DNA from 4 places in the Brevibacillus sp. RS1.1 genome. Region 1 is predicted to be linked to each of the others. Evidence: riboswitches for the same ligand, from Rfam matches in the RefSeq annotation. Region 1 holds a riboswitch; each other region holds the start of a gene.

Evidence for each region. Region 1 has a riboswitch for S-adenosylmethionine ahead of metK (methionine adenosyltransferase). Riboswitches for the same ligand answer to the same signal wherever they lie in the genome.
Region 2: another riboswitch for S-adenosylmethionine. It lies ahead of HP570_RS03585 (homoserine dehydrogenase); the one in region 1 lies ahead of metK (methionine adenosyltransferase).
Region 3: another riboswitch for S-adenosylmethionine. It lies ahead of metH (methionine synthase); the one in region 1 lies ahead of metK (methionine adenosyltransferase).
Region 4: another riboswitch for S-adenosylmethionine. It lies ahead of HP570_RS23415 (homocysteine synthase); the one in region 1 lies ahead of metK (methionine adenosyltransferase).

Annotation. Positions count from the first base shown of each region.
Region 1 covers NZ_JABSVA010000004.1:74,695-78,854, forward strand. The annotation lists gene HP570_RS14720 (sensor histidine kinase) at 1-67, opposite strand, end outside; gene HP570_RS14725 (polysaccharide deacetylase family protein) at 64-1,080, opposite strand; gene metK (methionine adenosyltransferase) at 1,229-2,434, opposite strand; SAM riboswitch class I at 2,568-2,669, opposite strand; gene HP570_RS14735 (S8 family peptidase) at 2,731-4,160, opposite strand, start outside.
Region 2 covers NZ_JABSVA010000001.1:778,872-783,031, forward strand. The annotation lists gene HP570_RS03580 (CapA family protein) at 1-158, shown strand, start outside; gene HP570_RS03585 (homoserine dehydrogenase) at 221-1,486, opposite strand; SAM riboswitch class I at 1,573-1,684, opposite strand; SAM riboswitch class I at 1,750-1,856, opposite strand; gene HP570_RS29760 (hypothetical protein) at 1,951-2,085, opposite strand; gene HP570_RS29765 (hypothetical protein) at 2,082-2,213, opposite strand; cobalamin riboswitch at 2,245-2,450, opposite strand; gene HP570_RS03590 (DinB family protein) at 2,472-2,999, opposite strand; gene HP570_RS03595 (cyclase family protein) at 3,017-3,658, opposite strand; gene HP570_RS03600 (Gfo/Idh/MocA family protein) at 3,680-4,160, opposite strand, start outside.
Region 3 covers NZ_JABSVA010000003.1:756,544-760,703, reverse strand. The annotation lists gene HP570_RS14115 (YcdB/YcdC domain-containing protein) at 1-888, shown strand, start outside; gene HP570_RS14110 (YjcZ family sporulation protein) at 954-1,061, opposite strand; SAM riboswitch class I at 1,275-1,376, shown strand; gene metH (methionine synthase) at 1,498-4,160, shown strand, end outside.
Region 4 covers NZ_JABSVA010000009.1:75,923-80,082, forward strand. The annotation lists gene HP570_RS23400 (YqzG/YhdC family protein) at 1-65, shown strand, start outside; gene HP570_RS23405 (SCO family protein) at 62-715, opposite strand; gene HP570_RS23410 (rhodanese-like domain-containing protein) at 769-1,080, opposite strand; SAM riboswitch class I at 1,392-1,498, shown strand; gene HP570_RS23415 (homocysteine synthase) at 1,591-2,895, shown strand; gene HP570_RS23420 (ArsR/SmtB family transcription factor) at 3,050-4,099, shown strand; gene HP570_RS23425 (MFS transporter) at 4,096-4,160, shown strand, end outside.

The DNA.
Region 1 (4,160 bases):
TTTCTACGGTTTCAATCGTTCGCTTGATCACCCCGTCCAGCACGCTGATGTCTATCGCTTTGTTCATGATTGCTCTCCTTCAAACTCATTTTTAGCCTTCGTGAACAACTGTTGGAGGTGCTCTTCTTCTACGTCTCGCAGTCCCATATCATTGCGTGGAATGGCAAACGGATCTGTTCCCTGTTTTACGAATCCACGATTAGATGTAAACACATAGCGGTAGCCAGCTTCACGTGCTGTCTCCAGTACGATTGGACTCGTGTATCCAAATGGCAATGAGATGACTTCGATCTCTTGCTTCATCCATTCGCTTAAGCTGATGCGGGATATACGAAAGTCCACGTAGAGGCGGTCCCTGTACTCTTTTTCGTCCTCTAAACGATGCAAGTCCTTCAGATAGACCGGAGCTGTTTCCGGGCCAAGATCGCCCCACTCATTTCTTTCTTCCTCTTCATGCAGACTGTACGTATGGGACCCGATTGTAACCAGTCCCGATTGAATCATTTCGTTAACTTGTTGACGCGTAAGTGGTGGCGTCATATTCTCCCGTTTTCGGTCAGCTACATCTCTTAAGCGCCCCGCAATCGCGAAGTTCACTGAAGGGTAGCCGTATGTACGTAAGATCGGAAATGCTTCTTTGTAGTAACTCTCATACCCATCGTCAAACGTAATCAAAACAGCATTCTCAGTCGGTAAGGTACCCGTCTCCATAAATCGCAGGAATTCCTCCAGCGAAATCGGATTCAGGTCATTATCATGCAAAAATTTCATGTGTCGGGCAAATTGATCAGGAGCTATGACATACCGCTGATTCGATTGATCCGTGACATGATGGTACGTCAAAACAACAACCTGATTGTTATACCACTTTTTCGTTTGAACCACTGCTTCTTCTGTTGGTGTGACGTTTGGCTCAGCATTTTTTGTCTCACTTATGCTTATAGACGTATCCACTTGGGGAAAAGGTTGCACTTCTTGTTTATTCTTTTTTTCCAGAAAAGATTCGCCTAAGAACCCAATAGCCACTATAAAAAACAAAAAAGTAAGAAACACGATCAGGAAGAGCCTTCTGTTCGGCAAAAAAACCCCTCCTCTACTTCCTCACTAGGAGATTCGACACAGTCATACAAATTCCTGTGCAACAATTGACCCAATAATTGGATGACTCTGCTCCTAAAAGAAAAAGAGCCCAGTAGCAACACCAGGCTCTTTTTATGTCTTTCGAATATTAGAGTTGAGCAGCCTCTTGCTTCAGAACTTCTGCTTTGTCTGTTTGCTCCCAAGGAACATTCAGGTCATTGCGTCCGAAGTGGCCATATGCAGCTGTTTGTTTGTAGATAGGACGACGCAGGTCGAGCTGCTTGATGATACCAGCAGGACGCAGGTCGAAGTGTTTGCGAACCAATTTCACCAGAGCTTCTTCGGAAATGGTACCTGTGCCGAATGTATCTACTGCGATGGAAACTGGTTGTGCTACACCAATTGCGTAAGCAACTTGCACTTCGCATTTGTCTGCGAGGCCAGCAGCCACGATGTTTTTCGCTACATAACGAGCCGCGTAAGCACCGGAACGGTCAACTTTCGTCGGATCTTTACCAGAGAACGCACCACCGCCATGACGAGCATAACCGCCGTAAGTATCTACGATGATTTTGCGGCCAGTCAAGCCAGCATCCCCTTGTGGTCCGCCAATTACGAAACGGCCAGTTGGGTTGATGAAGTATTTGGTTTCAGCGTCCAACAGTTCAGCTGGAACAACTGGTTTAATTACGTGTTCAACCAGATCTTGCTTGATTTGCTCCAAAGTTGTTTCAGGAGCATGTTGGGTAGAAATAACGATTGTATCGATACGAACTGGTTTGTCGCCATCGTACTCAACGGTTACTTGTGTTTTTCCGTCAGGACGGAGGTAAGCAAGTGTTCCGTTTTTACGTACTTCAGTCAGACGACGAGCCAATTGGTGAGACATGCTGATTGGAAGTGGCATCAGTTCAGGTGTTTCATTGCAAGCAAAACCAAACATCAAACCTTGGTCACCAGCACCAATTGCTTCGATCTCAGCATCAGTCAGTTTGCCTTCGCGTGCTTCCAATGCTTGGTCTACACCAAGTGCAATGTCAGCGGACTGCTCGCCAATTGCAGTAATAACACCGCAAGTGTCAGCGTCAAAACCGAATTTCGCACGGTCATAGCCGATTTCACGAATGGTTTCACGAACGAGCTTTTGGATATCCACATAAGTGTTTGTAGTGATTTCACCTGCTACGAGAACCAAACCAGTAGTTACGGAAGTTTCGCAAGCTACGCGAGCGTTTGGATCTTTGGACAGGATCGCATCCAAGATGGAGTCGGAAATTTGGTCACAAATTTTATCCGGATGTCCTTCAGTTACAGATTCGGATGTAAACAGACGACGACCTTTTTGCAAAGCCATGAGAAAATACCTCCTTTGACCTCATACAAATAGTGTGGTAGCCGAGTTAGGATTTTATCTACGTAAACGCAAATAAAAAACCTTTTCCGTTTTTTAGGAGGAAAAGGTTTGAGCGTTTTTTGCTTCCTTCATCCTCTTATCGGCCAGAACAGATGTCCGTTCTGCTGGTTAGCACCGCTCTAGCTCGGTTGCCGGGCTTCATAGGGCCAGTCCCTCCGCCTGCTCTGGATAAGAGTATCCATTACGGATAATAGAATAATTGTTTTTTTCAGAGATGTCAATAGGAAAAATTTTACTTATAATTGATAGGCTTTTGAAAGTACCACCACTACCTCGGCGCGAGTTGCTCTTCCATTCGGTTTAAAGGAAGAACCGTACCCATTAACCCAATTTCTCGATGTCAAAGCCTCGATGGCAGGAGAAGCCCAGTGACTCGTTGGCACATCCCGATAATTCGAGGTACCGTGATTATACATCAACACATTACGTGCCCGAGCGATCATTACCGCCATCTCTGCACGCGATATCGGCTGATCCGGCTTCATTTCATTCTTCGGGTACCCTTTCAAAATTCCCAATTGATAAGCTACACCTAAGTTGTGATATGCCCAGTGTCGCTTTTGCATATCCCGGAAGGTCGTTTTTCCTGTGTAGGTAGTCGCTACCTTAGAACCGGTCGCACGCATCGATTTAAGCAGCATCGTCGCAAATTCCGCACGGGTCACTGCCTGGTTAGGCTTGAACGACGCATCATTAAACCCATTTACAATATCGCGAGAGCTAAGTCTGACGATCTCTGAGCGCGCCCAGTGCTCCGAAATATCGCGATAACCCGCTATCAATTTCTGCTGCGTCACCGTGAGTCGGTACGATTCATATTTGAACGAAGTACCACTATTAAGGCGTACATAATATTTTCCTGGCTGCAAACGCAAACCGATAATATCGTTTCCTCGCTTAGACAGCTCCGCTACCTCATTCGTCGAAGCAAGCGCATAGTTCATGTTTCGATCGCTATAGAGCGCGAAACGAAAGCCGCTATCTACAGGAATGTACGGCGCTCGGAACGTCACATACGATTCACTATTCACAGTAAATTGGAACCAGTCGGAATCGGTAGCTGTCGGTATCGTGCCTGACATCACTGTCCCACCGCTTAAAGGAGACGCTGTTTGATAGGTGTCATTCGGCTCATTAAAATCTTTTTTTACTGGCGTGTATCCCAGATCTAGCTGATATTCGCCATTCATCGCATTGCGATTGTACTCACTCACACGGATGTAATACTTGCCTGGTGACACTTCTTTTTGGACGCGCTCTGTCGGATTGTCTTTTGTTCCATTATCGTAGGTAGGGTCCCAGACAACCATCTTTTTACCGAGCTCTTGTTTACCGATACTCAGCAATAGATCGACACGCTTGTTATCAGGACTAACAGTGACATCCAAATGCCCGTATTCACGAACATAGTAGGAGAACCAATCCTGATCCCCTTCATCGTGAAAATTGCCTGTTACACTGATTTCGTTGCCTACGAGTGGCCTTGCTGTCTCTTGCGTATCGTTCGGTTCGTTACGGTCCGGATTGATGGTAAACTTACTCGTCAGCACGTAGGTAAAAGCGTTGTTGACCCCTCCGTTACGCATTAACCGGATATTCATATTCCCCGCTTTGACCGGGACAGTTATCGTATCCCCATTCCCGAAGTACTGCGTAATCGGCGGAC
Region 2 (4,160 bases), on a different contig from region 1:
TGCTTCCATTTCATGCAGAATTGGGACAAGCTGTACCCATGAATGAAAGCAACGGCGCTGCCCTGTTAAAACGCATTGAATCCATTTCTGAGCAAGTCGACATACAAAGTGACGGGCGTGTGCAGCCACATGCAAAGGCGGTGGAGATTTCCCACTGATAAAAGAAGCCGTGTTTCCAGATTCCTAGAAATACGGCTTTTCTTCTTATGGTTCCTCTTACTTACGCAGATTCAAGAATAGGGAAGCAGCGCACTTCTAAGCCAAAATCATTTTTCAATAAGGACTCATGCTGTTCACTGATTCCCGTCACGATCAACCCTGCGCGCAAGACGCCTCCCAAATCGAATTGGACTTTTAGTTTATGCACGTTCACCCCGGCCTGCTGAAGGAAATGCAAGACCCGATCTGGCGTCGCAGTATGACATGAGCCCTCCAGATAACATAGGACGTGTTCTGTCGAGTCCAACGTGCCTCCAGCTTTGTCAGCCGTTTTTTCTTTCCAGGTAGGATGCGGCGTGAATGGCTGTGTCAATAAATAGGCCAAATCTTCCACGACTGCACTTGCTGTAGGGAGCTCTCCTGCCCCTCTTCCTGTAAACAACAGGTCTCCTACGATGTTGCCGGATAGCTGGACAGCATTAAACGCATCGTGGATTTGCGCCAACGGATGGCTCAGCGGAAGCATGGTTGGTTCAACAGATAGGCGAATGCCTTTTTCGGCTTGATAAGCCTGCGCGATCAGCTTGATCCGGTACCCTAAGTCGCTTGCAATCCGAATGTGACCTGCTGACAAATCTGCAATTCCTTTGCGAACAACATCCGCTAAAGGCAGCGATTCTCCATAAACAAGCTGTGCCAGGATATACAATTTGTACATAGCATCAAAGCCTTCTACATCCGAACGAGGGTCTGCTTCCGCATAGCCCAGCTCCTGTGCTTGCTTGAGCACCTCCTGGTAGGAGAGCTGCTCTGCTTCCATTTTCGTCAAAATGAAGTTCGTTGTTCCGTTGAGAATACCGCGAACGCCTTGGATATCGTTCGTACGTAGGAACTGCCGGAGCACACTCAAGATCGGGATACCCCCAGCCACACTCGCTTCATAGGCAAGATGCACTTGATGCTGATTTGCCAAATCGACTAGCTCTGTTCCTTTTTTCGCCAGGAGCTCTTTGTTGGCGGTTACCACATGGCAGCCCTTTTCGATCAAAGCACGTACGTAGTCATAGGTAGGTTCTACACCGCCCATAACCTCCACCACGATATCCACATCGCTTCTCAATACATCCTCAAAATCTGTCGTCAGTAAAGCCGGGTCGACATGAACCGCCCGCTCTTTTTCCGAGTCACGCACCAATGCCTTGACGATCTCAATTCGTTTTCCCAGACGAGAAGCCAGCTTCTCCTGTTGTGAACGGATCGTTTTGATTACGCCCCCACCCACTGTCCCCAATCCCAATAATCCCACGCGTACCACTTCTGCACTCATCCTGACCACCCCATACCCCGAATTTTAGATAAAAAGAAAAGCCATCTTCGATAAGAAGAAGGCTTGATAGCAGTTAATGCTCCCCCTCCTTATCTCCCAGGACGTAAATGTCCTGCAGGAATTGGCACCTTGTCACAAAATATACGTGACGGTTGCCGGGCTTCATCGGGCCAGTCCCTCCACCTCTCTGGATAAAGAAAATATGAAATTAAAAAAACCTTCTTCGCTAAGAAGAAGGTTCATCTACTAATAGAGTAACCCGCTTCTTATCTTTCGAGACGAAACGTCTCGCAGGAATTGGCACCTTGTTGCAATATGCAACGGTTGCCGGGCTTCATCGGGCCAGACCCTCCACCTCTCTGGATAAGAACCATTTATGCTGTTGAGCTTTATTCTAAGAAATTCCAAGGCAAGCGTCAACAAAATTCTTTCTTTTCTGATTGCAAGCTGATTTGGCAAGGATTTCAGTTGTGGGTGAACAGGCTTTCTACCTCTTCCATACTGCAGCAAGCACAATGAAACACGCCCTCCTGGCATTCCTCAGGCTGCTCTTTTTCCTCAACATATCCGCACCATTGGCAAATAAAAAGTTGTATCATTGCTCGCCCTCCTCTTCTATTATTCTGCCCAAAATAAAAAGAGCATTTTCCGCTCGACCGTGACGATCGTTAGAAAATGCCAGAAAAGGAGGGGCATACTTGTCCACTCGCTGTTTTTCGCAAGCCATCTCTAACACCTCCCTATCTCCCGTAGGTCTATCAGTGTTGTCGAAACAGGCAGGTCTCCTGACTATGGGTTCATCGCCTAGCGTCGCCTTCCCCGTCTATTTTGATAGACCAGTGGCTTGTTGGACGCTGACTCCCCTCTTACAGTGGCGGGACCGTGTCGGATTTGCACCGAGCTTCCCTATTATCCTTGTGGCGAGTTGGTTACGCCCTAAGGAACCTGTTTCCACCTATGAAATTGTCTATTCTCACTACTACCTTCAGATTTTACCTTCCCCCAAATACCGCTCTTTCAAAATGCGAGTGTGATGAGCTTCATGTCCAGCAATCACATAGGCCAATGTCCTTGCAGATAGCTTGTTTCCGTTGGCAAGTCCTGTACACAACCACGCTTCTGGAGAGATCCCTCGCACCAAAGCGATGGTGGAAGCACGGACAGCCTTATACTCTTCCAGTAAATCAGACAGGTCTCTTAGCTGAAAACACCCGTGTTCAACAAAAGCATTCTCATCAAAACCGACGAGGGGTGTCTGATCCCCTCTCGCGATTCTCAGCAAGCGATAGCTCATGATGCGTTCTGCATCGATGAGATGACCCAACACCTCTTTAACCGTCCATTTGCCTGGCGCATACCGATAATCAATTTGCTCGGGGGCAAGGGACGAAAAGAACGCGACGATCCTCTCTCCTTGCTGCGTGAGGATCGTTTGGAACTCCCCCTCCGGTACAAGACCCATGTAATAGTCAAAATAAGCAGCGTATTCATCGCGCTCTGGTCGTCTGAGCATCTGTTTCCCACTCCTCGTCATTCAGTTTCAATAGACAAATTACTATGTAACCCTTCAAACAATAGGACCCTTGCCGGGGCTGCATCCGTGCCGACCAGCTTGAGTGGTGCAGCTACCAGAAAATACTCGCCTGGCGGGACCTCTGCTAGCCGCAAGCCTTCCACGACAATGACTCCCGCTGCAAACAATTTTTTATGGGTGGGGTGACCTTCCTGGCTGCGTTCGATTCCAAGTGCATCGGTACCAATGCCACGAACCCCCAGCTCACTTACATATTCCGCACCCTCTTCAGACAGAAAGATAAATTCAAAGGAGAACGCCTCTTCAAAAGAGTTTTTCGTTTTAAACAGGACAAAATCTCCTCGCTCAAGATCGAAGCTCTCCAAGTCAGCGCGAGTGATCCTGTCCTCGACCGCTGTGAGATCAAGAACTTTACACTTGCCCACTAGCTTCTCCAAGGAAATACTCTCAAATGTATCACCAGCATTCACCATATGCAGGGGAGCATCCACATGGGTACCTGTGTGGAGGTCCATGTCGATTCTCGATTCTGTTACATAACCGTTGGTAGCGGTACGTATTTTCGGCTGCTTTTCCGGCTTGTTTTTATACACCGTCATTCCTTCGTACACGGTGGCGGTCACATCATACATTTTCATCCCAAACGCCCTCCCTTTTGCCTACTGTTTTTTTCGATCCGCTGGAAAAACAATCCCCATCTGCCTTCTCGCTTCATCCATGACCTGCATGGCCATTTTGGAAACTTCATGCGAATTCGTTGCAGATTGTCTGGCCCCGATCTTCGCCAAGTGTAGGAATTCTCTTATTTCATAATGCATGGTCTTCGGGGTCTGCGGCCTTGCTACTTGCTCGGTTCGACCTTCCCTGTAACGAATGTCCACTTCTCTGAGATGGTTGATTCGATCGATCACCATCGTAGCGTCCTCCCCTTGAATTTCTGCTGGCTGATAGGAGGTCGTAATTTTCGAGAAGCTAATGATGGCATCCATCTCTCGATACTTCAACAACATACTGCCTTCTCCGTCCACTCCAGAATCAAGCACGATTCCTTCTGCTTTGATCACGTCTGGTCTGCCAAAAAGGATGAGTAACGGATAAAGACAATAAATACCGATGTCCATCAAGGCTCCGTTTGAAAAA
Region 3 (4,160 bases), on a different contig from region 1:
GGGGATATGTGGCAGCCCATTCTGGAGTACACACCAGCTGTTTCCTTCATGCAAAGAGGACGTGAAGATGGTCAGGAGTGGTATATCGACGCGACCAATGGCAAGATGGTGTATGGAACGGGAGATAACGGGCTTGCTTTTGATCAGTTGAATACGAAGGAAGCACATCCGATCGAATCTCCAAAGGAATACGTCAAGGTTCGCTCCAAGGAAGAGGCAAAAGCGTTGCTGCAAGCGGAATTCGGCATACAAGTGGATGACTCGACCTATAGAGAGAGTAACCGTGACGGACGCAAGGAATACGTCTGGAATGATAAAAATGACAAGTATATCGGCGTAGAAGTTCTCGCAGAAACAGGCAGTGTCGTCGGGCTGGGATCACCGCGATCCGATACAGCAGTGACAGTCAAACGCGAGCAAGCGGAAGAGGCTGCACTTGCCTTTCTGCCTAAATACGTTGATCCAGGCATAAAAGAAGTGCAATTGGCGCAAGTCATACAGCCAGGCGAAGCGAATCCTGTGTCATCGGGCGAATGGGAATTCAGATATCTCATGAGCAAGGATGGCATTCCAGTACAGGATCGCGGGCAAAAAGCGGCTTATTCAGTAACAGTCGATCCGTCTTCTGGCAAAGTGACAAAGTTCGAAAACTACAGAGAGACGCACGAGTTGGTGGAGCTTCCAGCATCCGACGAGATCGTCTCGAAAGACAAGGCTGTTGAGGCGTATTTACGCGTCATGCCTTTAAAGCTGGTCTATTTGAGGAGAGATGTGGATGGGCAAAAATTAGCTCAACCAAAGCTGGCGTATGTGCCGTGGAGTGACGAAAAGCTGGCGTTCAAATACATTACGCTGGATGCCGTGACAGGCAAGATCATCACCAAATAACAAGAAAAAAAGGCTATCCCGCAGCCATTCCTGATGGCCTTTGGGATAGCCTTTTTTACACTTATTTAACACTCGTCACAGGAACACCCGATAATAACCAACAGGATAAACAGCACGAGCACGATTGCGAAGCAGTCACCGAAGAATCCGTTACCGCAGAAAGATGTACTCATCTTTGTTTCCCCTCCTTTCCGTTATACTCCAGTCTATACACGAATGCCGATATTGGACTGGGCGGATGCCCAGCTTAGGCAAAAATGGGCGCGTAAGAGGAGAGGCCCCGTAAAAAATAGACAATTCACAATTGACGGGGAGACAAAGGGGGTGTTAAGATACTTGCAAACATTCAAGACATTTCGCAAACCAACTAAATGACAAGTGTACGACTCTTATCCAGAGAGGCAGAGGGACTGGCCTGATGAAGCCTCGGCAACCGGTAAAAATCCGGTGCCAATTCCAGCAAAGCTACGTGCTTTGAAAGATAAGAGGATGTCTCAGGCGTTTTCTTATCTGCTGACAAATCCTCTTCTTTCAAAGAAGAGGATTTTTTTATTTTATTTACCCAATTATGGAGAATAAGCCGATGCAAGGGAGAAAAGGGGCACGTCAATGAAACCAACTTTTCGCGAACAGCTTTCCCGGAAAATTCTGATTCTGGACGGTGCAATGGGCACCATGCTTCAACAGGCGAACCTGACCGCTGATGATTTCGGCGGTGAAGCCTATGATGGCTGTAATGAACTCCTGAACCTGACCAGACCAGATGTGATCCGTTCCATTCACGAGAAATATTTAGAGGCGGGTGCAGACATCGTCGAGACCAATACGTTTGGTGCTGCTTCCATTGTTTTGGCTGAGTACGATGTGGCAGAGAAAGACCTTGAGATCAATATAGCGGCAGCACGCTTGGCCAGAGAAGCGGTGGATGCCTATTCCACGGAGGAATGGCCGCGTTTTGTAGCAGGTGCAATGGGACCTACGACCAAAACCCTTTCGTTGACAGGCGGTGTCACTTTCGAAGAGCTGGTCGAGGCGTATTATCGTCAGGCAAAAGGTCTGATTCTCGGTGGCTCCGATGTGCTTCTTTTGGAAACTTCGCAAGATACGTTGAACGTCAAGGCTGGCGGAATCGGGATTCGCAAAGCTTTTGAAGAGCTTGGACAGGAGATCCCGGTGATGCTGTCAGGTACGATTGAGCCGATGGGCACGACGCTGGCGGGTCAAAACATCGAGGCGTTTTACATCTCCTTGGAGCATATAAAGCCTGTCTCAATCGGTCTGAACTGTGCGACAGGACCCGAGTTCATGCGCGATCATCTGCGGACACTATCAGGAATTGCCCAATGTGCGGTCAGCTGTTATCCGAATGCAGGCTTGCCAGACGAGAACGGTCATTACCATGAAACGCCACAGGGACTTGCTTCGAAAATGCGAGCATTCGCTGAACAGGGCTGGATAAACGTCGCTGGCGGCTGCTGTGGAACAACGCCTGACCATATTCAAGCGATGGCAGAGACCTTGAAAGACTGCAAGCCACGGAGTACAGCTGTAGAACCGCTGAGCGCGGTCTCCGGGATCGAGGTCGTTTACGTCGAAGATGACAATCGCCCCTTGCTAGTAGGAGAGAGAACCAATGTCATCGGTTCCAAAAAATTCCGTGAAATGATTGCAGCCGGTCACTATGAAGAAGCATCTGATATTGCCCGGGCCCAAGTGAAACGGGGAGCACACGTCATCGATATATGCTTGGCTGACCCCGACCGTGATGAATATGAAGATATGGAAAAATTCCTACAGTTCATCGTGAAAAAAGTAAAAGCGCCCCTCATGATCGACTCGACAGATGCCAAGGTCATGGAGCTGGGACTTCGCTATTCGCAAGGAAAGGCGATTCTCAACTCGATCAACTTGGAAGACGGGTTGGAGCGATTCGAGGAAGTCGTCCCACTTATTCACAAGTTCGGTGCCTCCGTTGTCGTTGGAACGATTGAGGAGGCGGGTATGGCGATCACTCGCGAAAAGAAGCTGGAGGTCGCGCAACGATCGTACGACATTCTTGTCAACCAGTACGGAATAAAGCCACAGGATATTATTTTCGATCCACTCGTCTTTCCAGTAGGGACAGGGGATGAACAATACATCGGCTCTGCAAAGGAAACCGTAGAAGGCATTCGTTTGATCAAACAAGCAATGCCTGCTTGCAAGACGATCCTGGGTGTCAGTAACGTTTCCTTCGGCTTGCCTCCTGCTGGGCGGGAAGTGCTGAATGCGGTCTTCTTATACCACACCACTCTCGCAGGGCTTGATTACGCCATCGTCAACACGGAGAAGCTGGAGCGCTACGCTTCGATTCCAGAAAACGAGAGAAAGCTGGCAGAAGCCCTTCTATTCGAGACAAATGATGAGACATTGGCGGCTTTCACAGAATTTTATCGCCAAAAGAAAAAGGAAGTCCGTGTGGAAGTCTCCTCGTTAACACTCGAAGAACGCTTGGCCCGTTATGTAGTCGAAGGCTCCAAGGATGGTCTGACGGAAGACCTGAAGCTAGCTCTGGAAAAATACACACCACTCGAGATCATCAACGGTCCGTTGATGGCTGGGATGGAAGAGGTCGGTCGTCTATTCAACGGCAACCAGCTGATCGTGGCAGAAGTATTGCAGAGCGCGGAAGTCATGAAGGCATCTGTATCATTTTTAGAGCCGTTCATGGAAAAAAGCGATGCCGCTGCCAAGGGGAAAATCTTGTTGGCGACAGTCAAGGGCGATGTACACGACATCGGAAAAAACCTCGTGGAAATTATTTTGTCAAACAACGGCTACAATGTCGTGAACTTGGGGATCAAGGTACCGCCAGAGCAACTAATTGCCGCATGCAGAGAAGAAAAGCCGGATGCCATCGGTCTGTCTGGACTCTTGGTAAAATCCGCGCAGCAAATGGTCATTACTGCACAAGACCTGCGTGATGCAGGCATTGATATCCCGATGATGGTTGGCGGTGCGGCGTTAACGCGCAAGTTCACATCGAATCGGATCGCACCGGAATACCGTGGAATTGTTTTATACGCAAAAGACGCCATGGATGGTCTGGACCTCGTGAATCGTCTGCAAAATCCGGAAGAACGTGATCGCTTGGTAGAGGAACAGCAGCATCTGCTGGAAGCTGTCGCAACGGCTCAGCCTGTTGTCGAGGAGAAAAAAGCACCTTTGCCAGCTCGTTCAGCCATTAGCAGAACCGTTCCAATCCATCTGCCGCCCGATTGTGAACGACATGT
Region 4 (4,160 bases), on a different contig from region 1:
TTCATATTGAATTCGTGAATCAAACAGAAGAGGTCGTAAACATCTTCTATGAGGAGACCCGCTAGTCAGCGAGCTGTACCATCTCTTTCATCATGACTTCCAGTTCCATGTTAGCTGCCATCCCGTACGCACGACGCATGTTTCCCTCTCCATCCACAAGGAACATGCGAGCCGTGTGGGAATAAGAACCATCTGGCTGCTTAATGACCATCAGACCAAAATCCTTCGTTACTTTCTCTACAGCCTGAGCGTCCCCACGCAGGAACTTCCAGCCACTCTGATCTGCCTTGAACTTGGCTGCATACTCCTGCAAGACTTCCGGTGTATCGTTATCAGGGTCAAAGGAAATGGAAACAAACTCCACTTTGTCTCCGAACAGTCCCTTTTCCTTCAACTGATCTTGCAGCTTGGCCATGTTAAACGTAGTCGCCGGACAAATATCCGGGCACTTGGTAAACATAAACTCTACCAGTCGTACCTTGCCAGCACTTGAATGAAATGTATAGGTTGTTCCGTCACTGTTGTCTAAGGTGAAGTCTGCAATCGGCTTCAATACCTCGATCTTCTCTTTTGTCATATAATTATAACCAAATACTCCGACGATAGCTAAAATGATAATACCAGCTAACACAGGAAACCAATGTTTCTTCATTGCAGATTCCTGCTGCAATTGTGCTCCTTCACTCATCGGTTGCTTCCTCCCTGCTTGTCCCATGTGTGATGCCTCCTGATTACACACGGGAGGCATTCACACTGTTTCTATCTCGTTTATTGTTCCACTTCACCTGGCCATGCGAGCATGCCGCCAACCATATTCGCCACGTCATACCCTTGTGCACTCAAATACTCTGTAGCTGTATTGCTTCTGGCACCACTGCGGCAAACCATCACAATCGGAATGTTCTTATCCAGCTCATCGATACGATGTGGCAAAAAGCCAAGTGGGATCAGCTTTGCCTCTTTAATGTGACCTGCATTCCACTCATCCACTTCACGTACATCAATGACTTGCAGTTCCTCTTTGGCTTCCAGCTTTTCCAACAGCTCTTGTGGTGTGATTTCCTTTACTCCATGGCTCATCGCTATTTATCCTCCTATATGTACGATCAGATCAGTTGCAACCACCTCCATGATATCACACGCTTTTTTACTTTTCTAACGCGAGGAGCACTTGGCTTCACCCTGCATTGATGTTCCCTATTTTCTACCATTATCTCCTATTTCGCTACGGCAGTAGCCACACGGGATGTGAACAGCTTGAGACAAAACCGTTACAAATTAATGGCATGAGTAAGCCACCTTCATTCATATATACATAAAAACCTCCCTGATAACTGTATATTCCACATTGACAGCACGGACTTATTTTCATACAATTACGACAACAATTATTTTCATCAAGAGCGGTGGAGGGACAGGCCCTACGAAGCCCGGCAACCAGCAGACTAGCTGCATGGTGCCAATTCCTGCAGAATCCAGTGATTCTGAGAGATGAACACAAGCCCGTGCATGATCGGAGCCTTCTTCTTCTCAGGAGAATGCTCCGTTTTTTTATTCGCTGATTCCCTTATAGTAAAAGGAGAGATGGACATGTCCGATCAACAACAATGGAAGCCAGAAACACTTGCGGTACACGGTGGGCAGGAGGTTGACCCTGTAACAGGCTCACGTGCTGTTCCGATCTATCAGACGACCTCCTATGTTTTCCGCGATACGGAGCATGCAGCCAACCTGTTTGGCCTAAAAGAGTTTGGGAACATCTATACACGCATCATGAATCCCACACAGGATGTATTCGAGAAGCGTGTTGCTCTGCTCGAAGGTGGTGTTGGTGCACTCGCGACCGCATCCGGGCAGGCTGCCATTACATTTGCCATCTTAAATATTGCACATGCGGGTGACGAGATTGTCGCTTCCAGCAGCCTCTACGGCGGTACCTACAACCTGTTCGCCCACACTCTTCCCCGCCTCGGTATCAAGGTTCATTTTGCAGATCAATCCAATCCGGAAAATTTCCGGGCCTATATCAATGAAAAGACAAAAGCCGTGTTTTGCGAGACAATCGGCAACCCGCGTATTGATGTCGCTGATATCGAGGCGATCGCCCATATTGCTCACGAGAATGGTGTGCCCTTGATCGTGGACAACACCTTTGCGACTCCGATTTTGTGCCGTCCTTTTGAGCACGGGGCCGATATCGTCGTGCACTCCACCACCAAATTCATCGGCGGCCACGGAACAGCAATTGGCGGTATCATCGTAGACTCAGGAAAATTCGACTGGAACAACGGAAAATTCCCAGGTCTGACTACTCCAGATCCAAGCTACCATGGCGTCGTCTATACAGAAGCAGTCGGTCCGCTTGCCTATATTATCAAGGCACGTGTCCAGCTCCAGCGCGATATCGGAGCAGCAGTCGCTCCGATCAACTCCTTCTTGTTCCTGCAAGGATTAGAAACTCTGCATCTGCGCATCGAGCGGCATAGCCAGAACGCCTTGGCAGTAGCCCAGTTTCTCGCCAATCATTCTGCGGTAGAGTGGGTGAGTTATCCGGGATTGGAGTCAGACTCCCAGCGTGAATTGGCCCAAAAATATTTGCCAAAAGGTGCTGGCGCGATCCTGACCTTTGGCATTCGCGGTGGCGTTGAGGCAGGAAAAACATTGATCGAGTCAGTGAAGCTGTTCTCCCATCTCGCAAATGTCGGAGACTCCAAATCACTCATCATTCACCCAGCCAGCACAACACATCAGCAGATGACGGAAGAAGAGCAGGCAGCAGCCGGAGTGACCCCGGGGCTTATTCGTCTCTCAGTCGGCACAGAAGCGATCGACGATATCCTCTCTGATCTGGAGCAAGCACTACAGCGTGCGTTGCAATTATCCACGGTCGGCTAACCATATCTTTACAGAAAGAAGAATCACATGATCTCTTTGGATAGAGAGTTGTGATTCTTCTTTTCCTTTTCTCATTTCGTTCGAAAAATATTGAATTTTAAATTCGTATTTTATAAAATACATAATTATGTACAAATTTTGGAAGGATGATCACATGAAGATTTTGAACATTGGCAGTGAACGAACGACCTATCGGGTTGAGCTCTCGTATTCTCCTTTATTCGAAGCTGCCTTGGGAATCGCTGCCGCTACCTACGACCAATTGCATCACACGATGGAGCACCCTCCTACCTACTGGCGTCAACTGTTGGCCGAGCTATCACCTTCTGTACGGCAAGAGGTCGAATATGCGAAGAAGCACAACACGTGGAAGACGCTTTTGCAACTACTTGATCTTTGCCCTTTCGCTGATCTGGATTCCTTTCTCTCGTATGTCAGAGAGCTCTCAATCGAACAGCTCCGATACGAAGCCCTCCCTTACCTCGGTGAAAATAGGCAGGAAGCACGGCGGAAGGCTGCACAAGGAAGCAAGGATGATTGCGCCGCTTTACAGGAAGCGTGCAGCGCACATCTCTTTTTTGAATCGTATATCGAACATATTACTTCCGTTGATGGAGAAGTGCTGCGGAGTCATATTCTCGGATTGATGGAAGGCTGGTATACCACTCACATCAAGCCACATGAGGAAAAAATCGTTCGCATGCTAGAACGGGATTGGTCGCAAAAACAAAGCAAGCTAGGAAAGCTCAACCCTGAAGCCTTTGTGGAGTATGCGACGGGATCGAGCTACCTCCCAGAGCCTGCCGTGACACGCGTACTGCTGATTCCGCAAGCGATCTACCGCCCGTGGACTGTACAGGCCGATGCTGTCGGTACGAAGATTTTTTATTACCCTGTTGCCGACGAAAATTTGCACGATGCTGTAGATCCTTATCAGCCACCCCCATCACTGGTGCAAGCCTTAAAAGCACTCGGAGATGAGCACAGGCTGCGCATGGTCAAAATGCTCGCGGAAAAAGACCTGAGCCTGCAAGAGATAACCGATCAACTCTCAATGGCGAAATCGACAGTACACCATCACCTATCCATGCTGCGGTCTGCCCATCTCGTTGAAACAGCAGGCTCCCGTTACAGACTCCGCCGTCATACGCTGGACAAGCTTCCCCTGTTATGGGATGAATTCCTGGACAGGAGCACCCCATGAGCCAAACCGCTGTACAAGCCTCTGTCTGGCAGCAGCGTTCTTATCGTTGGATTGTTTTCGG